One region of the Ideonella margarita genome, then DNA from elsewhere that is predicted to be linked to it. Evidence: predicted binding sites of a transcription regulator. Region 1 holds the regulator's gene; each other region holds the start of a gene.
What was found. Region 1 encodes sigma-54, which starts transcription at its own class of promoters, with help from an activator protein. Its sites were predicted from a motif close to TGGCANGNAANCTGCTTT; they were not measured.
Positions count from the first base shown of each region.

Region 1 (5,313 bases):
CCAGCCGGCGTACTGCTTCTTCCAGTGCGCTGCCAGGCGGGCGTAGAACTCGCCTGCATCGGCCGCGCCTTCAAACTTTTCGCCCGCGGTGTCGCGCTCGGCAAACCGACCAGGCCGCGCCATGCCGGCCGGGCCCTGGCCCGTGCCCTTGGGCGCAATCCGCTCACCATACGGCGGGTTCATCATGATCACGCCGTGGTCCGCCGGGGCGGGCCGTTGCAGCGCATCGCCGGTCTTGAAATCGATGGCCTTCAGCACGCCGGCGCGCTCGGCGTTGCGGGTGGCGAAGTCGGTCATGCGGAACGACACGTCGCCGGTCCAGATGGGCACGCGCGGCGCATGGATGGCGTCTTCGGCGTCTTCGCGCAGGCGGCGCAGGTCGCCCAGGTGGTCACGGAAGGGCAGCAGCTTCTCGAAGGCGAAGCGGCGGTTCATGCCGGGCGCAATGCCGCAGGCGATCTGCGCCGCCTCGATGGCGATGGTGCCGGCGCCGCAGCAGGGGTCGAGCAAGCCGCCGTCTTCCTCGCGGCCATGCCAGCCGGCCGCAGCCAGCATCGCGGCGGCCAGGGTTTCCTTCAGCGGGGCCTCGCCCTTGACCTCGCGCCAGCCGCGCTTGAACAGCGCCTCGCCGGAGAGGTCGATCGACAGGCTCGCGTATTCGGGCCCGAGGTGCAGCACCAGCGCCAGATCGGGGAAACGCGTGTCGACGCTGGGGCGCTCGCCGCAGGCGTTGCGCATCACGTCGCAGACACCGTCCTTGATGCGCAGGGCCGCGAAATTCAGGCTCTGCAGCGGTGAACGCCAGGCCGACGCATCCACCCGCAGCGTGTTGCGCGGCGTGATCCAGTCGTCCCAGCGCACCCGGCAGGCCATGTCGTACAGGTCGTGCTCGTCGCGGTACTGGCCGTCGATGACCTGCCACAGCACGCGCTGGGCCAGGCGGCTGCCCAGGTTCAGGCGCATCGCCATGTCGATGTCGCCGTCCACATACACGCCGCCGCGGCCGGCCTCCAGCTGGGTGCCGGGGGGCAGCAGGCGGGCGCATTCGTCGAGCAGGAAGGGCTCGGTGCCCACCGCGCAGGTGAGGAACAGCACGCCGGTCTCGATGTCCGACGCGGTGCGGGCGGGTGCGGCCACGCGGCGCGGTGCGGAGTTGTCTTCAGTCATAGCGCCTTGCGCAGGTTGGCGGGCGCGATCTTCAGCGCTTCGCGGTATTTGGCGACGGTGCGGCGGGCCACCTGGATGCCCTGCTCTTCGAGCATGTCAGCGATCTGGCTGTCCGACAAGGGCTTGACGGTGCTTTCAGCCGCGACGAACTGCTTGATCAGGGCGCGCACCGCCGTGCTGGAGGCGTTGCCGCCCGCATCGGTGTTGAGCGACGAGCCGAAGAAGTACTTCAGCTCGAAGGTGCCGTAGGGCGTGGTCATGTACTTCGCGGTGGTGACGCGCGAAATGGTCGATTCGTGCAGGCCGAGTTCGTCAGCGATCTCGCGCAGCACCAGCGGCTTCATCGCAATCTCACCGTGGGTGAAAAACGCCTTCTGCCGCTCGACGATGGCCTGCGACACACGCTGGATGGTCTCGAAGCGCTGCTGGATGTTGCGGATGAACCAGCGGGCCTCCTGCAGCCGGGCAGACAAGTGCCCCGCGCCGCGCTGGCCGCGGATGGCCTGGGCGTACAGGTCGCTGACCTTCAGCTTGGGCATCACGTCGGGGTTCAGCACCACCTTCCAGTTGCGGCCCGACTTCATCACGATGACATCCGGCACGATGACCAGACTCTCGGCATGCACAAACGGCCGGCCGGGCTTGGGTTCGCACGCCACGATCATGGCCTGCGCCGCCTTCACCGTCGGCTCGTCGCAGTTGGTCAGGGACATCAGCTTCTTGATGTCGCGGCGGGCCAGCAGGTCCAGGTGGCCCTGAGCGATGGTGATGGCGCAGGCGCGCCCCGGGCTGGCCGCGCGCTGGCGAAGCTGCAGCACCAGGCACTCAGACAGGTTGGCCGCACCGACGCCGGTGGGCTCCATGCTCTGCAACCAGCGCAGGCCGCAGCGCAGCTGATCGAGCAGTTCCTCGCGTGCTTCATCGCCGGTGATGCCCAGCACGTCGGCCACCCGCGAGGCGATGTCTTCCAGCGTGCCGTCGAGGTAGCCGTCGTCATCCAGCGATTCGATCAGCACATGCACCGCGGCGGCGTCCTGCGCGTTCAGGCGCATGCCCAGCAGTTGCTGGCGCAGATGATCCTGCAGCGACGGGCCGTGGCGATTGCGCTCCTGAGGCTCGAAGTCCTCGTCGCCGCTGGCGGTGCCGCTGCCGGCGCTGGGCGTCTCGCGGATGCCGTCGAAGTCATCGCGCTCGGTCCCGTTTTCCCAATCGTCACGCTCGGTCGATCCGAACTCGGCGGCGTCGAGTGTGGCCGGCTCCTCGCCGCCTTCGCCCACGCTGCTGCCGGCCGAGTCCGCTTCTTCGCGGGTGCTGGCCGAGGCGCGGTCGGGGGCGCTGAAATCGAACGGGGTGGCGTCTTCCTCGGGCTCGAGGAAGGGGTTCTGTTCGAGCATCTGCTCGACTTCCTGGTGCAACTCCAGGGTAGACAGCTGCAACAGCCGGATCGATTGCTGCAACTGGGGCGTCAGCGCCAGATGCTGGGACAGGCGAACCTGCAGAGTCGGTTTCATGCCGCCTTACATCTTGAAGTGCTCACCGAGATAGACCCGGCGCACGTCCGGGTTCTCGATGATGTGTTCAGGCGTCCCTTCGGCCAGCACAGCGCCTTCACTGATGATGTAGGCCCGGTCGCAGATACCGAGGGTTTCGCGCACGTTGTGGTCGGTGATCAGCACACCGATGCCACGCGCCTTGAGGAAACTGATGATGCGCTGGATCTCGATCACGGCGATCGGATCAACGCCGGCAAACGGCTCATCCAGCAGGATGAAGCGTGGCTGGGTGGCCAGCGCGCGGGCAATCTCGACTCGCCGACGCTCACCACCCGACAGCGCAGGCGCGGGGGAATCGCGCAGGCCGGTCAGGCTGAGGTCGTTCAGCAGGCCGTCGAGCTGGCGCTGGATCTCGTCAGCCTTGAGCGACTTGCCCTGTGGGTCGTACTGCAGCTCCAGCACGGCGCGGATGTTCTCTTCGACCGTGAGCTTGCGGAAGATCGAGGCTTCCTGCGGCAGGTACGACAGACCCAGGCGCGAGCGCTGGTGGATCGGCTTGCGCTCGATCTGCTGGCCGTCGATGCGGATCTCGCCGGCATCACAGCGCACCAGGCCCACCACCATGTAGAAGGTGGTGGTCTTGCCGGCGCCGTTCGGGCCCAGCAGGCCCACCACTTCACCGGCGCCCACCGACAGGTGCACATTGCGCACCACGGTGCGTGCCCCGTAGGCCTTGCGCAGGCCAGTGGCCTCCAGCCGGCTCTCGGCCGACCCTGCAACCGCCGCGGTGCTCAACGGGCGTCTCCGCCGCCGTTGCGGTTGGTGGCTGGTGCCGGCGCGGGGTCAGGCTCGGCCGCCCGCGGGGTGAACACCAGGCGGGCCTTGCCCGTGGTGCCCGGGCCGGTGGCGGCACCGCCTTCGAAGACGATGGTGTCGGCGCGCTGGTCGTAGGTGATGGTGTCGGCGCTGGCTTCGTCGGACACCTTGCCCGCGCGCAGCACGCGCAGCTTGGCACTGCCAACGAAGCGCACGCGCTCATTGCCGCCGTCGTAGTCGATGCGGTCAGCCTCGGCCTCGACCACTTCGTCCGGCCGGTCACGGCGCTGGCGGAAGCTGGCGGCCTCGCCAGCCTGGCCCACGGCGCGGGCGGTGAAACGGCCCGGCGCCTCTTCACGCACCTCGATGCGGTCGGCCTTGATCAGCAAGCTGCCCTGGGTGACCGAGACATTGCCCTTGATGAGCGTGGTCTTGGTCTTCAGGTCGACGGAGGCCGCCTGCTTGCCGTCGCTTTCAACCACCATCGGCTTGTTGCGATCAGCCTTCTCCGCCCATGCCGCAGCCGTTGCGAGCAACGCAGCAGTGGCCAGCAGGGCACGAAACAGAGGGTGTGAAGTCATTGGCGGGGCATGAAACTTGCAGACGATTCTACGCGCCTGAGCCCCGCCCTCGCGCACCACGGTGGCAAATGGGGGGCACAAACAACGGGCAGCGTGTCACGCACGGACGCCCTGCGTGCAGCTTGCAGGCTGCCGCGGGCCGCCAACATCAAGCCGGGCGCCGCCAGCCATCAGTCGCCGGCACGGCCCCGGTTGTTCAGCCGCGTGCCTTGCGGGCCTGCGCCACCAGGTAGTCGGTCACGGCCAGCGCCGCAGCGTGGCTGCCCGTCAGCGCAGCCGAGGTCAGGAACTTGCCCTGCACGCCGATGGCCGGCACGCCGTCGAGACGCCAGGCTTCGGTCAGCTGCTTGGCCTGGCGGGCCTTGCCGATCACGCTGAACGACTTCATGGTCTCGACCAGCTTGGCGCCGTCGACGCCGTTGGCCGCGGCAAACGCCAGCACGTCGGCTTCGGTGTTCAGGCGCTTGCGTTCCACATGGATGGCGTTGAACACCTTGCGGTGCAGGCTGTCGAGCAGGCCCAGCGCCTCCAGGGCGTAGAACAGCTTCTGGTGAAACTCATGGCTGGGCGTGAAGCCGACCGGCACGCGGCGCACCTGCACATCGGCCGGCTGCTTGCGGGCCCAGGCGTCGAACTCGGGCTCCAGCGCATTGCAATGCGGGCAGCCGTACCAGAAGAACTCGGCCACATCGATCTTGCCGCTGGCCGCCACCGGCACCGGCTGGGCCAGGCGGGTGTACTGCGCCCCTTCCGCCGGGGCGCCCTGCGCGCGGGCCGCTTGAGGCAGGCCGATGGCTGCCGATGCAGCCAGGGATAGGGCAGAAAAGTCGCGACGGTTCATGGCAGGCAATGGGTGAGGTGAAAAACAGCCGGGCAAAAAGCTCAGGGCTTCGGCCGGTCCACGGCCACCAGCGCCGACTCAGCGCCGGCAGACTTCAGACGCTCCTGCTGGGCACGGGCGTCGTCCTTGGTTTCAAACGGGCCGATGCGCACACGGTGCACCGTGCGGCCGCTCTGCTCACGCTCGCTGACCTTGGCGGCAAAGCCCTGCATGGCCAGCTTGGCGCGCTGCTGTTCGGCGTCGTCGGCGCTGGAGAAAGCGCCGGCCTGCACGAAGTAGATCGAGCCGTCCTTCACCGAACCGGGCGACGGCGTGGCCGCGGCGGCCGGTGCCGGCGACTGGCCCGCCAGGATGGCGGCCGGGTCACGGCTGGACTTGGCCGGCTCGGCGGCGGCGTCAGGACGCGACGCCGGCT
Region 1 is NZ_JBBUTI010000006.1:126,799-132,111, forward strand. It holds gene AACH00_RS09935 (THUMP domain-containing class I SAM-dependent RNA methyltransferase) at 1-1,167, opposite strand, end outside; gene AACH00_RS09940 (RNA polymerase factor sigma-54) at 1,164-2,678, opposite strand; gene lptB (LPS export ABC transporter ATP-binding protein) at 2,685-3,455, opposite strand; gene lptA (lipopolysaccharide transport periplasmic protein LptA) at 3,452-4,057, opposite strand; gene AACH00_RS09955 (thiol:disulfide interchange protein DsbA/DsbL) at 4,254-4,898, opposite strand; gene AACH00_RS09960 (SPOR domain-containing protein) at 4,940-5,313, opposite strand, start outside.

Region 2 (5,313 bases), 190 kb from region 1:
CGGCCACCGGGCACCCGCGCATCGAGGCGCTCATGACCGCCGCGCCGGATGCAAACGGCGCGCGGGCGCTCACCGGCCTCCGGGTGACCCAGGCCGACGGCGCCACCCGCACCTTGGCGCTGGACGAAAACCAGGCCTGGCATGTGCCCTACCGCGGCCATGGTGGTCGCGATGGTGGCGGTTTCCGGTACATCAGCGCCAGCGCGGTGATTGCAGGACAACTGCCTGAGCACGCCCTGGCCAACAAACTGGTGCTGATCGGCAGCTCCGCCACGGGCATGTCCGACCTGCGTGCCACGCCTGTTCATCCGGCCATGCCCGGTGTCGAGATCCACGCGCATGTGCTGGCAGGACTGCTGGACGGCACCCTGGCCGTGCGGCCGGCATGGGCCGCGGGCTATGAGGTTTGCCTGATGGTGCTCAGCCTCGGGCTGGCCACCTGGGCCGCGCTGACCCTGGCTGCGCCCTGGGCCGTGGGTGCCATGGTGGGGCTGAGCGTGACGATGGTGGCCGGCAATGTGCTGGCGCTCACCAAAGGTGGCCTGGTGTTGCCGCTGGGCGCGGCTCTGGCGCTGGGCCTGGTGCTGCTGCTGGTGCTGCTGGGCGTGAACTACGTGAACGCGTGGCACAGCCGGCGATCGCTGATGCACCTGTTCAACCAGTACCTGCCGCCGGCGCGCGCACGCGAGGTCTCGATGTTGCCCGCGAGCGCGCAGATCACGGCAGAAAACCGGGAGCTGACCGTGCTGTTCTGTGACCTGCAAGGCTTCAGCGGCCTCGCGGAAGAGCTCAGCCCCGACGCCCTGCGCGACCTGCTCAACCTGTATTTCAGCCGCGTCACCGAGGTGGTGCATGCCCACGAAGGCACGGTCGACAAGTTCATCGGCGATGCGGTGATGGCCTTCTGGGGCGCGCCGCTGGCCCAGCCCGACCACGCCCGGCGAGCGGTGATGGCGGCGCTGGAGCTGTCCACCGCCGTGGCATCCCTGAACGAAGAGCTGGTGCGCCGGAAACTCCCGACGGTGCATTACGGGATCGGCATGGCCACGGGCGTGGTGTGTGTGGGCGACCTCGGCTCGCGGCTGCGTCGCAGCTACACGGCGGTGGGCGACGCCGTGAACATCGCCGCCCGGCTCGAAGCCATGACGCGCCAGGCCGGCGTGAACCTGCTGGTGAGCGAAGATACCCGGCAAGCCTGTGCGGAAGCGCTGCCGGACGTGGTCTGGGCCGAGGTCGATCGCTGCCAGGTGCGGGGCCGTCATCAAAGCGTGACCGTCTTCACACCGCTGAAGGCAGCGGCTGCGGATCGTCTCAAAATCGACGCACAGTTGCGACTTTGGGCGCTTGCCCTTGAGGCGCAGCGGCAGCAACATGCGATGGACGCTGCGACGCACCTGCAGGCCCTGCGGGAGTTGCTGGATGCTGCTCCCCACAGTTCCGGGCCACTGGCCTCGCTGGCAGCCAACCTGACCGCTCAACTCGACACTCCGCCGGCTCCCGAATGATCGCTCCCTCCGTCCGCGTCCTGGGCTGCTCCGGCTCCATTGCCAAGGGCAACCGCACCACCGCCTTCCTGCTCGACAACGACATCCTGATCGACGCAGGCACGGGCGTGGGCGACCTGACGCTGGAGGAGATGAGCCAGATCGATCACATCGTGCTCAGCCATTCGCACCTCGACCATGTGCTGGGCGTTCCCCTGCTGGCCGACAGCGTGATGCGCCGCCGCCGCGGTCGTCCACCGATTCGGGTGCTGGCCCTGGAGGCCACGCTCGACGTGCTGCGCCGCCACCTCTTCAACGACCAGCTGTGGCCCGACTTCACCAAGCTGCCGCAGCCGGACGCGCCGGTGCTGGAACTGGTGCCGGTGCGTCTGGGCGACGTGCTCACCCTGGGCCAGCAGCAGCGCAAGCTGGAAGTTCTGCCCGCCCTGCACAGCGTACCGGCCATCGGCACGGCCGTGGAAGGCCTGCGCGGCTGGTGGGTGTACACGGGCGACACCGGACCGAACCCGATGCTCTGGGAGTGCCTGCGCGGCCGGCCCTTGAGCCACCTGACCATTGAGGTGGCGTTTCCCGAGTCTGAACACGCGCTGGCGGGAGCCAGCCTGCACCACTGCCCCTCGACACTGGCCAGCGAGTTGCGGCACCTGCCGCCGGGTGTACATGTGCAGCTGACGCATGTGAAGCCCGGCGACATGACCGCCGTGCGCTCGGACCTGGCCAAGCGCCTGCCCGACACGGTGTTGCATGCCCTGCGCGCCGGGCAGCGATTCCTGATCGACTGACACGACTTGGCTGCGCTGCTGCGCGCGGAATGTCACTTCGGGGACGCCGAAATTGTCCCGGAACCCAGCGGGGTGACGTTTTTTGTCAGCTTTGCCTGACGCCACCCCTCAGCCAGCGTGATTTACCTCACACATTGCCCTGGCATGAGTCTCGCAATGGGATTGGTACATCGCGTGATCTGGACCGTCGTTGGGCCCACGCTCGTTTTGCCCCTGAATTCAACTGCTGGAGTTTTGCTCATGAAGCGTGTGCAACAAGGTTTCACCCTGATCGAGCTGATGATCGTCGTGGCGATCATCGGCATCCTGGCTGCCGTGGCCCTGCCGGCCTACCAGGATTACATCGCCCGCTCGCAAGTGTCGGAAGCCTTCACTTCGGTCGAAGGTGCCAAGACGGCGATTGCTGAATACGGCCAGGTCAATGGCGCATATCCAAGCGGAACCACCAAGCCGTCGGTCACCGATCTGGCTGTTGCTGGCAAGTACAGCTCGGCTGCCGTCACCGCCTCGACCGGCGTGATCACCGTCACGATGGGCGCGGCCGGCACCGTCAACGCCGCTGTCGCTGGCAAGACCATCACTTTCACGCCGCCGGTGCTGACCGCCGTGGGCAACACGCTGACCTTCGCTTGCGCTTCTGGCAACCTGGCCCAGAAGTTCCTGCCGAAGTCGTGCAGCGGCACCTGATAGCTCAAGGATGACCTGACAATTTTTGTCAGGTCATCGCGCCACTGACACGAATTGACAGACTTTCCCGCCCATTTTTGTCAGGGAAAGTGCAGAAGTCACAGGAAACAGGCGCCAAAAAGCTGGCACAGCAATCGCTTGGTTACCTAGGCATCAAATTCAGAACCCCCAGGTTCACTTCTTCCCCCCACCCGGATTTTTACTGGAGTCCAATATGAAGCGCGTCCAACAAGGTTTCACCCTGATCGAACTGATGATCGTCGTGGCGATCATCGGCATCCTGGCTGCCGTGGCCCTGCCGGCTTACCAAGACTACATCGCCCGCTCGCAAGTGTCGGAAGCCTTCACCTCGGTCGAAGGCGCCAAGACCGCCATCGCCGAATACGGCCAAACCAACGGCGCTTACCCTGACGGCACGACCAAGCCGTCGGTTACCGACCTGGCTGTTGCTGGCAAGTACAGCTCGGCTGCCGTCACTGCTTCGACCGGCGTGATCACCGTCACGATGGGCGCAGCCGGCACCGTCAACGCCGCTGTCGCTGGCAAGACCATCACCTTCACCCCGCCGGTGCTGACCGCCGTGGGCACCACGCTGACCTTCGCTTGCGCTTCGGGCAACCTGGCCCAGAAGTTCCTGCCGAAGTCGTGCAGCGGCACCTGATAGCTCACAGCATCTGAAGAAGGGCGGCGCAGCCTGTGGGCTTCGCCGCCCTTTTTTTGTCCGACGGCCAATCGTTACCGGTTGTAGTGCCCGGACGCATCCAGACACCTCAAGGGAGCACACCATGAAAACCGCGCAACAAGGTTTCACGCTGATCGAGTTGATGATCGTGGTGGCCATCATCGGCATCCTGGCCGCCGTGGCCTTGCCGGCTTACCAGGACTACATCGCCCGCTCGCAGATGTCAGAAGCCTTCACCTCGGTGGATGGCACCCGCGTCACCGTCTCGGAATACGGTCAGACCAACGGCATCTACCCCGGCACCAGTACCAACCCGTCAGCCGCCAGCCTGGCGATCACGGGCAAGTACGGCACTGCGGTGGTTGCGGCTGACACCGGCGTCATCACGGTCACCATGGGTGCAGCAGGCACGGTCAATGCAGCGGTGGCTGGCAAGACAGTGACCTTCACGCCGCCCACGCTGGCGGCCACCGGTACCGCCTTCAATTTCGCCTGCTCGTCCACTGCGGCCCAGAAATACCTGCCCAAGACCTGCAGCGGCACCTGATCCGTCCACACCTTGATTCAAGCTCTCAACCAGCGCGCCGGCGCGCGCTGGCTCAGCCCTGCGGCACTCTGGATGCTGGCGGGCCTGCTCATAGGCAGCTGGTGGCTCGGAGCCCCTTACATGGGCCTGGGCCATGATGCGTTGTATTACGCAGGCGATGCCCTGCGCAGAAGCGTTTTTCCGGGCCTGCAGCACGACCCCTTCTTCGGCACCGGCAGCCAGGGCAACTTCACGCTCTATCCGCATGTGTTCGACGCGCTTCTGGGCCACACCGACATTCATACGGCAGCGCTGATTCTGACCATCAGCGCCAAGCTGGTCTGGCTGGTTGCGCTGGCAGTGATGTGCCGTGCCGCTCTCCAGCAGCAGCCACGCTGGGTGCTGGCCTTCGCGCTGGTGCTGGCACTGCCCACCGCATACGACCCGCAGCGCATCCTTTCCTACGGCGAGTCCTTCACCACCCCCCGCCATTGGGCCGAAGCGGTGGTGATGCTGTCGATTGCTGCGCAGTTGCACGGCAGGCCGTGGCTGGCGCTGGCCGGCTCGCTGCTGAGCTGCACCATTCACCCGCTGATGGGCCTGGCGGGCTTGATGCTGAACGTGTTTGCGCTGCCCGGCCGGTGGCGTCTGATCGTGATGGCCGCAGGCGCCTTGTCCGTCGCGACGCTCTGCGCGCTCGGTCTGGGGCCGTTCGCCCACGTCTTCGCCACTTACGACGACGCCTGGTGGGAGATTGTCCGCACCCGGAACTCGATCGCCACCATCTACCCCTGGGACGCCGACATGGTGGCCAAGGTCGCCGCCTGGCTGGCCTTGTGGCTGCATGCCACGCGACGCCTGGGTAATGACCCTGCAGCCCAACGCACGGCCTGGGCCGGCATTGCAGGCACCATGGTCTTGCTGGGCTTCTTCGCCATCGGCGCGCTTTTCCACAATGTGCTGCTGGTCAAGCTGCAACTGGTTCGGGGCTGGTGGCTGGCACAGGTACTGGCGCCCATCTTCATCGTCAAGGCGATGGCCGACGTGCATACCTGGCGCCCGGTGGACCGCATGGTGGCGGCCCTGACCATGGCCGCGCTGATGACCGACCTGTGGAGTTGCCTGGCCATG
Region 2 is NZ_JBBUTI010000006.1:317,325-322,637, reverse strand. It holds gene AACH00_RS10800 (CHASE2 domain-containing protein) at 1-1,505, shown strand, start outside; gene AACH00_RS10795 (MBL fold metallo-hydrolase) at 1,502-2,287, shown strand; gene AACH00_RS10790 (pilin) at 2,528-2,974, shown strand; gene AACH00_RS10785 (pilin) at 3,189-3,635, shown strand; gene AACH00_RS10780 (pilin) at 3,760-4,203, shown strand; gene AACH00_RS10775 (hypothetical protein) at 4,216-5,313, shown strand, end outside.
Region 2: a site for sigma-54 is predicted at 2,428-2,445, ahead of AACH00_RS10790 (pilin). Genes of this name have one in related genera too.

Region 3 (5,313 bases), on a different contig from region 1:
TAATCTTGGTCCCAGGTTGAAACACTTTTTTCCCTGCACTCAAGGAGCCACTCATGACCCGACTGACCCGCGAACAACAAATCGCCGCACTCGAAAAGGACTGGGCTGAAAACCCCCGCTGGAAGCTCGTCAAGCGCGGCTACAGCGCCGCTGACGTCGTGCGTCTGCGTGGCAGCCTGCAACCTGAATACACGCTGGCACAGCGTGGCGCAGAGAACCTCTGGGCCAAGGTGAACGGCGGCGCCAAGAAGGGCTACGTCAACGCCTTCGGCGCCATCACCGCCGGCCAGGCGATGCAGCAGGCCAAGGCTGGCCTGGAAGCCGTGTACCTGTCGGGCTGGCAAGTCGCCGCTGACGGCAACACCAGCGAAACCATGTACCCCGACCAGTCGCTGTATGCGTACGACTCGGTGCCGACGATGGTTCGCCGCATCAACAACACCTTCAAGCGCGCTGACGAAATCCAGTGGTCGCGTGGCATCAACCCGGGCGATGAAGGCTTCGTCGACTACTTCCTGCCGATCGTGGCTGACGCTGAAGCCGGTTTCGGCGGCGTGCTGAACGCCTTCGAGCTGATGAAGAACATGATCGCCGCAGGTGCTGCCGGCGTTCACTTCGAAGACCAGCTGGCTGCCGTGAAGAAGTGCGGCCACATGGGTGGCAAGGTGCTGGTGCCGACCGGTGAAGCCGTCGAGAAGCTGATCGCCGCGCGCTTTGCCGCCGACGTCATGGGCGTGCCGACCATCGTGCTGGCCCGTACCGATGCTGAAGCCGCCAACCTGCTGACCAGCGACCACGACGAGAACGACAAGCCGTTCCTGACCGGCGAGCGTACGCAAGAAGGCTTCTACCGCGTCAAGAATGGCCTGGAACAAGCCATCAGCCGCGGCATCGCCTACGCCCCGTACGCCGACCTGGTGTGGTGCGAAACCGGCACGCCGGACCTGGGCTTCGCCCGTGAGTTCGCCCAAGCCGTGCACGCCGCCTGCCCGGGCAAGCTGCTGAGCTACAACTGCTCGCCGTCGTTCAACTGGAAGAAGAACCTGGACGACCGCACCATTGCCAAGTTCCAGGAAGAGCTCTCGGCACTGGGCTACAAGTACCAGTTCATCACCCTGGCCGGCATCCACATCAACTGGTACAACACGTTCCAGTTCGCCCACGCCTACGCTCGCGGCGAAGGCATGAAGCACTACGTCGAACAAGTGCAGGAACAAGAGTTCAAGGCACGCGACAAGGGCTACACCTTCGTGTCGCACCAGCAGGAAGTTGGCGCCGGCTACTTCGACGACGTGACCACGGTCATCCAGGGCGGCAGCTCCAGCGTCAAGGCGCTGACCGGCTCGACCGAGGAAGAACAGTTCCACTGAAGGAACAAGCAGGGGGCCTGAGGAGACATCACCCCATTCGGTGAACCGCCGCCTACAGCGGCAGCAAACCGGGCCCGGTCGCCACAAGCGACCGGGCCTTTCTCATTTCAGCGCAGGCTGCCCACGTACCGGGGGGCAGCCACGCGCGGGGCCGGCGCCGGGCTCGCCGCCTCGACAGCGCTGCGTGGCGCTTGCCGGCTGTCGGCAAACTCACTGTGCCGGCCGTCGCGCGCATCCAGGTTGCGCGCCGCGCGCACGGGCGCCACTGCGGGCAGCAGGGCGGCCTCCAGCTTGCGCGCCCAGTCGTGCATCTCGGGCTGGTCCGGCTCGGCCAGGGCCACGCGGATGATCTCGCGGGCGTATTCCTGACTGCGCACCATCCATTCCACATCAGTGACGCGGCCGAGCTTCCGGCGCATCACCACATGCAGGTGCGCCGCGAGGGCCAGTTTTTCGCTGTCAAGCATGTCCGTCCTCCAGGTTCAGGTCAGATCGTGTTGAAGCAGGGCGCTCACGCCACCCGCTCGCCGTGCTGGCTCAAGTCCAGGCCGTCGTTTTCCTGCGCCTCGGTCACGCGCAGGCCGATCAGCCCGTTCACTGCCCACAAGATCAAGGCGGTGACGCCGGCGCTCCACAGCACCGTGGCACCCGCCGCTTCCGCCTGGGCCAGCACCGAGCCGCTGACACCACCAATGCGCGGGTCAGCCAGCCAGCCCGTCATCAAGGCGCCAATCAGGCCGCCCATGCCGTGCACACCGAATACATCGAGCGAATCGTCTGCACGCAGCAGCCGCTTCAGGCCCGTGGCGCCCCAGTAGCAGCCCAGACCGGCCACCAAGCCAATCAACACCGCAGAGGCGGGCGAAACAAATCCGGACGCGGGCGTGATGGCCACCAGGCCCGCCACCGCGCCGCTGCACAGGCCGAGCAAGGTCGGCGTGCGGCGCACCAGCCACTCCACCAGCATCCAGCTGACGGCACCAGCCGCTGCTGCCAACTGTGTCACCAGCATGGCCATGCCGGCCCGGCCATCAGCAGCACCGGCCGAGCCACCGTTGAAGCCCATCCAGCCAACCCACAGCAGCGACGCGCCCATCATCGTCATGCCCAGATTGGCGGGCATCAGGGCGATCTTGCCGTAGCCCTGGCGCGGACCCACCATCCAGGCCGCCACCAGGCCCGCCACACCCGCATTGATGTGCACCACCGTGCCGCCAGCAAAGTCGAGCGCGCCGCGCTGGGCCAACCAGCCCTCTGACGACCAGACCCAGTGCGCCACCGGTGCATAAACCAGCAGCAGCCAGGCAGCCACGAACCAGAACAGGGCGGCGAAGCGGATGCGCTCGGCGAACGCGCCCACGATCAGGGCAGGCGTGATGATGGCGAAGGTGAGCTGAAACATCACGAACACCGATTCGGGCACCGTGGGTGCCAGCGGATGCACCGACAAAGTGCCCGCGGCCTTGTGGAACTTGAGTGAATCGAGCCATGCGCCTTCAGTGCCACCGATGAATGGCGTGCCAGGCATGAAGGCCAGGCTGTAGCCGATGCCGAACCACAGCAGCGTCACGAGAGCGGCAACGGCCAGCACCTGGGCCATGGTCGACAGGATGTTCTTCTTGCGCACCATGCCGGCGTAAAAGAGCGCCAGGCCGGGCAGCGTCATCAACAGCACCAGCACGGTGGCTGTGATCATCCAGGCGGTGTCACCACCACTGATCTGCGCTGCGGGCACGAGCGGTGTGTAGCCGCTGGCCGTGAAGGTGGTTGGCGCTGCCGGCTGTGCGAGGGCCGGTGGTTGAGCTGCCAGCAGCCCCGCGCAAAAAAAGACCGGCGCAACGCGCCCCCAGAAAGCACGAAAATTCGATCCCATCGACACCGTCCATGTTGTGTACTGCTGACGGAGATCGAGCAAATTCCGCGCCAATTCATGGCGCACGCAGCATCAAGAACGATTTGGCGTGTCGGGAGATCGCGCTGGCACCGACTGCGCCTAGAGCGACGCGGTCAACATGACGTGATAGTCGGCCCGGCTGGCCAGGCGGGGGTTGGTCGCGTGGCAGTGGTCCTTCATCGCGTGGTCGATGATGGCGTCGAACATCGACGCATCAACGCCCATCGCCGCCAAGCCGGTCGGCAGGCCGAGCCGGGCGTTCAGGGTAGTGACGGCGTTGGCCACCAAATCAGCGACCACTTCAGCGGCAACGTCGGCTTGTGACGCATCGCCAAGCTGCAGGCCCATGGCCGCCGCCATGCGCTGCAGGCGCCGATCGCGCTGGACACTGTCTGCGCCCGCATTGAACCGGATGACTGCGGGCAGGAACACGGCGTTCAAGGTGCCGTGGTGAAGGCGCGGGTTCAGTCCGCCCAGGCTGTGGCTGAGCGAATGCACGCAGCCCAGCCCCTTCTGGAAAGCCATCGCGCCTTGCATGCTGGCGCTCATCATGGCCCAGCGGGCATCGCGGTCGCTGCCGTCACGCGTGGCGCGCTCGATGTGCGCCCAGCCGCGCGCCAGGCCGTCCAATGCAATGCCATCAGCCGGCGGATTGACGGCGGCCGACATGAAGGTTTCCATGCAGTGCGCGATCGCATCCATGCCGGTGGCCGCCGTCAACATGGGCGGCAGGCCCACGGTCAAGGCCGGGTCGAGCAGGGCGGCCTTGGGCATCAGGTGCCAGCTGTGAAAGCCCAGCTTGCGGCCGTCGTCAACGATCAGGATGGCGCCTCGGGCGACCTCGCTGCCGGTGCCCGCGGTGGTGGGCACGGCGATCAGCGGCGCCGCAGCGGCCGTGATCTTCAAGCTGCCGCCTTCGATGGTGGCGTAGGTCGTCAGCGGGCCTGGGTGGGTAGCGGCGATGGCCACGCCCTTCGCCAGGTCGATGCTGGAGCCGCCGCCCACCGCAATCAGGCCGTCGCACTGGCCAGCGGCGTAGGCCGCCACGGCAGCGCGCACGGCAGCTTCGGTCGGGTTGGACGGTGTGCCGTCAAAGACGGTGACGGGCAGGCCGGCCACGGCATCTTCCACCGGCTTCAACACACCGGCGGCGCGAACGCCGAGGTCCGTCACGATCATCGGCCGCTGGATGCCGAGCCGCTGGCACTCGGCGGCCAGCAGGCCCACCACGCCAAAATCGATGTCTATCTGGGTCAAGTACTGAATGCGTGCCATCGCCAAAGTATCCTTTGCAGTCCACCGCCTGACACCTGAGATTAACCTTGAGTACATCGCTGCTGACGCCAACCATGGCCGGGATCCTCGAGCGCATCCGCCGCGCTGACCGTCCGCCGTTCCACAGCTTGTCGGTCGTCGAGGCTCGGCAGGCCTACACCCTGGCGGCCGAAATCCTCGATTTGCCGCGCGCACCGCTGGCGCGGGTCGAAGACGTGCGTGTGCCGGCCGCCGACGGCGCGCTGCTGCCCGCGCGTCTCTATGCGCCGTCGGCCAACAAGCTGCCGGTGCTGCTGTACCTGCACGGCGGCGGCTTCACCATCGGCAACCTCGAAACCCACGACAGCCTGTGCCGCCAGCTGGCCTTGCGCAGCGGCGCTGCGGTGCTGGCGCTCGATTACCGGCTGGCGCCCGAACACCGCTTCCCGGTGGCGGTGGAAGACGCGTGGGCGGCGCTGCAGTGGTTGGCATCAACAGGCGCAGACGAACTGTCGCTGGACGCCACCCGCCTCGCCGTGGGCGGCGACAGCGCCGGCGGTACGCTCGCCGCGGTGTGCGCGCTGCTGGCCCGGGATGCCGGCTTGAGATTAGCAATGCAACTGCTGATCACGCCCGGCACCACGGCCCATGCCGACACGGATTCCCACGAAGCCTTCGCCAACGGCTTCCTGCTGGACAAGGCCAGCATCAGCTGGTTCTTCAATCAATACATCGATGCGCAAGACCGCAGCGACTGGCGCTTCGCACCCTTGCTCGTGCCGGAGGTCGACAACG
Region 3 is NZ_JBBUTI010000017.1:10,879-16,191, reverse strand. It holds gene aceA (isocitrate lyase) at 54-1,370, shown strand; gene AACH00_RS18825 (hypothetical protein) at 1,478-1,837, opposite strand; gene AACH00_RS18820 (ammonium transporter) at 1,882-3,066, opposite strand; gene AACH00_RS18815 (iron-containing alcohol dehydrogenase) at 3,364-4,539, opposite strand; gene AACH00_RS18810 (alpha/beta hydrolase) at 4,614-5,313, shown strand, end outside.
Region 3: a site for sigma-54 is predicted at 3,279-3,296, ahead of AACH00_RS18820 (ammonium transporter). Genes of this name have one in related genera too.

Region 4 (5,313 bases), on a different contig from region 1:
AAAGCCCAGTGGCTGCACGGAGTTGTGTGCATGCACATGGCCACCTTCGAAGTTCATGTCGCCCAGCTCATGCGCGGCGAACGACAGCGTGGTGCTGCCTGTGTCCAGCTCGCCGTAGGTGCCGCTCTCGTGCAGGAACTTCCGCTGCAAGCCAAAGGCCTGCTCGAAGAAGCTGAGGGAGGCGGCCACGTCGGGCACGTAGAGAATGGTGTAGCCGAGCTTCATGGGAGACGTTCCTTGCGTTGGGGCGACGGCTGGATGACATGACGGGCCTGATCGCCGCCGCACCTGCACATCATCCCACTCAGCCGCAAGCCACCTGAACTGCGCCCGCCTCCACCCGCACCGCATGCGCCTGCACCGAGCAGTCGGGCAGCTCCAGGCACTCGCCGGTCTTCAGGTCGAAGTGGTTCTTGTACAGCGGTGAAGCCACCACAAGGCGTGGCCCCAGGTTGCCCACCAGCCCGCGCGACAACACGCTGGCGCCGGATTTCGGGTCAACGTTGTCGATGGCGTAGAACTGCGCCTCACCCACGCGGAAGATGGCGATGTGGCGGTTGGCCACGCGGGCGCAGACGCCCGTGTTTGGCAGGATGTCGGTGGCTGCGCAGACGGTGGTCCAGCTCAGGGTGGCGGTGTTCATGGGGCTTCTCCGGAATGGGGCTCAGGCGGGGTGCCGTTCTTCGGGGCGGGCAGGGCGGATCTGGCCGCGCTCTTCCACGAACACGATGTGCTCATCGGCCTTGTCGCTGTTGACGAAGCTGCGGAAGCGCTGCCGCACGGCAGGCGTGTTCACCGCGGTTTTCCACTCGCACTGGTAGGTGTCCACCACGTTCTGCATCTGCGCTTCCAGCTCGGCGCACAGCTTCAGGCTGTCTTTCAGGATGACGTCCTGCAGGTAGCCCAGGCCGCCCTCCAGGTTCTCGCGCCAGGTGCTGGTGCGCTGCAGGCGGTCGGCGGTGCGCACATAGAACATCAGCACGCGGTCGATCAGCCGGATCAGCTCGGCCTTGCTCAGGTCAGAGGCGAACAATTCGGCATGGCGCGGCTTCATGCCGCCGTTGCCGCACACGTACAGGTTCCAGCCCTTGTCGGTGGCGATGATGCCGATGTCCTTGCCCTGCGCTTCGGCGCATTCGCGGGTGCAGCCCGACACGCCGAACTTGATCTTGTGCGGCGCGCGCAGGCCCTTGTAGCGGTTCTCCAGCTCCACCGCCAGGCCCACTGAATCGTCCACGCCGTAGCGGCACCAGGTGCTGCCCACGCAGCTCTTCACCGTGCGCAGGCTCTTGCCGTAGGCGTGGCCTGATTCAAAGCCGGCGGCGATCAGCTCTTCCCAGATCAGCGGCAACTGCTCCAGCCGGGCGCCGAACATGTCGACCCGCGCGCCGCCCGTGACCTTGGTGTAAAGCCCGTACTTCTTCGCCACGGTGCCCACGGCGATCAGGCCGTCGGGCGTGACTTCACCGCCCGGCATGCGCGGCACGACCGAGTAGGTGCCGTCTTTCTGGATGTTACCCAGGAAGTAGTCGTTGCTGTCTTGCAGGCTGGCCAGCTCGGGCTTGAGCACGAAGTCGTTCCAGACGGAGGCCAGCACGCTCGCGGCGGTGGGCTTGCAGATGTCGCAGCCCAGGCCCTGGCCGTGCCTGGCCAGCAGCTCGTCGAAGGTCTTGATCTGGCCGACGCGAACCAGGTGAAACAGCTCCTGGCGCGAGTAGGCGAAGTGCTCGCACAGGTGGTTGTTCACCGCCATGCCGCGCTTGCTCATCTCGGCCTTCATCACCTGCGTCACCAGCGGCACGCAACCGCCGCAGGTGGCCCCGGCCTTGGTGCAGGCCTTGAGCTGCGCGATGCTGGTATTGCCTTCGCCCACCGCCTGGCAGATCTGCCCCTTGGTGACGCTGTTGCACGAGCAGATCATGGCGCCGTCGGGCAGCGCATCCACACCCAGGCCGGGCTTGGCCTGGCCGTCGCTGCTCGGCAAGATCAGGAACTCGGGGTTGGGTGGCAGCGCGATGCCGTTGAGCGCCATCTGCAGCAAGGTGCCGTATTCATCGGCGTTGCCCACCAGCACGGCGCCGAGCAGCAACTGGCCGTCGGCACTCACCACGATCTTCTTGTAGATCTGCTTGATCTCATCGACGTACTGGAAGCTGCGGCTGTGCGGCGTCTTGCCGTGGGCATCTCCGATGCTGGCCACATCCACGCCCATCAACTTGAGCTTTGTGCTCATGTCGGCACCGGCGAATGTGGCGTCTGTGTCGCCGGCCACCTGGCGGGCGGCCACGCGGGCCATTTCGTAGCCTGGCGCCACCAGGCCGAAGGTCTGGTCGTTCCAGGCCGCGCACTCACCCACGGCGTAGATGTCGTGGTCGCTGGTGCGGCAGGCGCTGTCGATGGCGATGCCGCCCCGCGCACCGATGGCCAGCAGGCTGTCGCGCGCCAGCTGGTCACGCGGCCGGATGCCCGCTGAAAACACGATCATGTCGGTCTCCAGGTGGCTGCCGTCGGCAAACACCATGCGGTGCCGGGCGGTGGCGCCGTCGGTGATCTCGACGGTGTTCTTGCCGGTGTGCACCTGCACGCCCAGCGCTTCGATCTTCTCGCGCAGGATGCGCGCGCCGCCTTCATCCACCTGCACGGCCATCAGGCGCGGCGCGAACTCCACCACATGGGTTTGCAGGCCCAGGTCACACAGGGCCTTGGCACATTCCAGGCCCAGCAAACCGCCGCCCACCACCACGCCGGTCTGGCTGCGCGCACCGGCGGCCTGCATCGCCTCCAGGTCTTCAATGGTGCGGTAGACAAACACGTCGTGGCGGTCACGCCCCGGCACCGGGGGCACGAAGGGGAACGAGCCGGTGGCCAGCACCAGCTTGTCGTAGGGCAGCACCTCGCCGCTGACCGTCGTCACCGTCTTGGCGCGGCGGTCGATGCTGGCGGCGCAGGCGGCCAGCCGCAGGCTGTAACCGGTGCGCTCGAAGAAGCCGGGCTCGACCAGCGAGAGCTCGTCGGCCGATTTGCCCGAGAAGAACTCAGACAGGTGCACGCGGTCGTAGGCCGGCCGTGGCTCTTCACACAGCACCGTGACCTGCGCGCTGGCCAGGTCGCTGCCCGCCACGCTCTCGAGGAACTTGTGGCCCACCATGCCGTGGCCGACGACGATGATCTTCATGGGTGTCTTTCAGTGAGCAGAGTCGTTAGCTCAGCCGCACGGGCAGGGCGAGCGCGAATGCACAAATGCACAAATGCAAGCACGCACGCACGCACGCACTAGCCGGGCGGCAGAACCAACGAGGGGTACATGACAACAGCAACCAGACGACATCTGGCTCCAGCAGGGACGACCGAGGCGGCGTCTGGGCTCTACCGGCGTTGGCAGAGGCTGTGCGAAGGAGAGGCCGAAGAACCCCGGTGGGTTGATCGGCTCGGGCTCAAGGCATGCAAGCGCTGTGCCAAGCGTTTGGCTTGATGGCTTGCCCGGTGTGGTGCCCGTGCCTTGGTGTTTTCAGGGTCAGGAGGGGCACTGACGCAGGCGCGCTTGCACGGCCCCGGTGCCTGGGCGCCCCAGCACGGGGCGGCGGCTCACGACAAGATCAGCTGCAGGCTGTGTTCGTAATCGTCGGTGAGCTCATCGAAGAGCACCAGCAAGGCGTCGCTGGCCACGGCCAGGGCTTGCCGGCCCTCTTGCCCGTCAGGCAGCCGCAGGCCGCGCAGCAGGTTCAACCACTGCTCACGCGCGGCGCTGAGCGTGGCGCGGGCGGCGGGGCTGCCCAGTGGGGCGTGTTCCAGTTCCTGCACGGCGGCCTCGAATGACTGCATCACGGCGGGCAGTGCATCCAGCCGTTCTGGTTGCTGCAGCAGCGCTGCCAGCAGCGCTTCTTTCGCCAGCCGCTGCACCTGCATGCGCTGGCGCCCGCACAGGTTGACGAGACGCAGCGCGCGCCGCGCACCGCCGGCTTCCAGCGCGTCGGTCAGGGCCTCGGCGCAGTGCAGCAGGGTGGCTGCGGCGTCGTCAGCCTGTTGCAGCGTGCGCAGGGTCATCCGCGGTGTCAGCAGGGCCAGCAGCGCCTGCCAGGCCTGGTGCACGGCGCGCAGCGCGTCCAGGCCCGCCGGGTCGGCCGAGCGTGATTCGAGCAGGTCATCGAGCGTCTTCAGGCAACTCTCCACCTGCCGCATGGCAATGCCCTGGGCCTGCTTGGCGCGCCGCGTATTTACCCCCGCCAGCACCTGGGCGGCCAGCTTGATCAGCCGCTGCGACAGCATGCGCAAGCGGCCGGCCCGGTTCACGGCTTCGGCCCACTGCGCGGTTTGCGCCACCGCCCGAGACACCTCGCCCAGCGGCAAGCCCGCGCCTGTGGCTGCGCCGCGCAGCAGGTGCAGTGCCTCGTCGCTCGACAACTGCCGCGCCTGCATCAGCACGCCCTTGGCGCGCTCCACCCAGCGCTGCTCTTCCAGCTCGGTGCGCACGGAGTGCAGCGCTGCATTCGCTGTTTCAAGTTGGCGCCAGCGGGCCTGGTCCATGTGCAGGCAAGAGGCCAGCAATGCGGCGGGGGCGGTGTCGTCCATCGGCCACCAGCCCGTCAGGCCGGCATGCCCGAGCTTGGCCAGTGCGGCCGGCTCTGGCAGCGGGGCGAAGACGGTGAGCGGGCCGAGGGGGGTGTTGGGTGTGGTGTTTTTGTGGTTGTTCGCAGCCAGCGCCGCCTGTGCAGCGGCCAGCGCAGCTGCGGTGGGGCCGACGATGACTTGGTGGGCCTGGGTGTGCGCGCCCAACTCGTTCCGCAGCCCCATCAGGGTGGTGAATGCGCTGGCTGAAGCGCCCGCAGACGCACCGCCCGGCGGCATCGACACATCCGTGATGTGCAGCTGAAAAACAGAGGGCATTGAAGGCATGGCAGATGGCATGTCGGGTGCGTGTGCGTAGCCCAAGCTCAGGCCATGATGACTTGCAGACTGCGCTCGTAAGAGGCGGTCAGGCGCTCGAACAGCGACAGCAGTTTGTCGCTGGCCTGGCTCAAGGTCAGGCGGCCGGTTTCCTGGTTCAACTGGTGCAGCCCTCGCAGCAGGTGCAGCCATTCGTCATTGGCGGCGTGCAACACCTCGCGGATGTCGTTCGAGCTCAAAGGCGCGGCTTGCAGTTCACGCAGCGCCGCTTCGAAGTCGTCCAGCAGTGCAGGCAATGACGCCTGACGGCCCGCATCCCCCAGGCTTTGCGCCAGCAAGGCTTGTTTGGCCACGCGTTGCACCCGCATGCGCTGCCGGCCGCACAAATTGATGATGTGCAGCGCGCGGCGGCCACTGGCGGCTTCCAGC
Region 4 is NZ_JBBUTI010000009.1:128,886-134,198, forward strand. It holds gene AACH00_RS14220 (VOC family protein) at 1-225, opposite strand, end outside; gene nirD (nitrite reductase small subunit NirD) at 305-643, opposite strand; gene nirB (nitrite reductase large subunit NirB) at 665-3,175, opposite strand; gene AACH00_RS14235 (type IV pili methyl-accepting chemotaxis transducer N-terminal domain-containing protein) at 3,586-4,884, opposite strand; gene AACH00_RS14240 (type IV pili methyl-accepting chemotaxis transducer N-terminal domain-containing protein) at 4,932-5,313, opposite strand, start outside.
Region 4: a site for sigma-54 is predicted at 3,441-3,458, ahead of nirB (nitrite reductase large subunit NirB). Genes of this name have one in related genera too.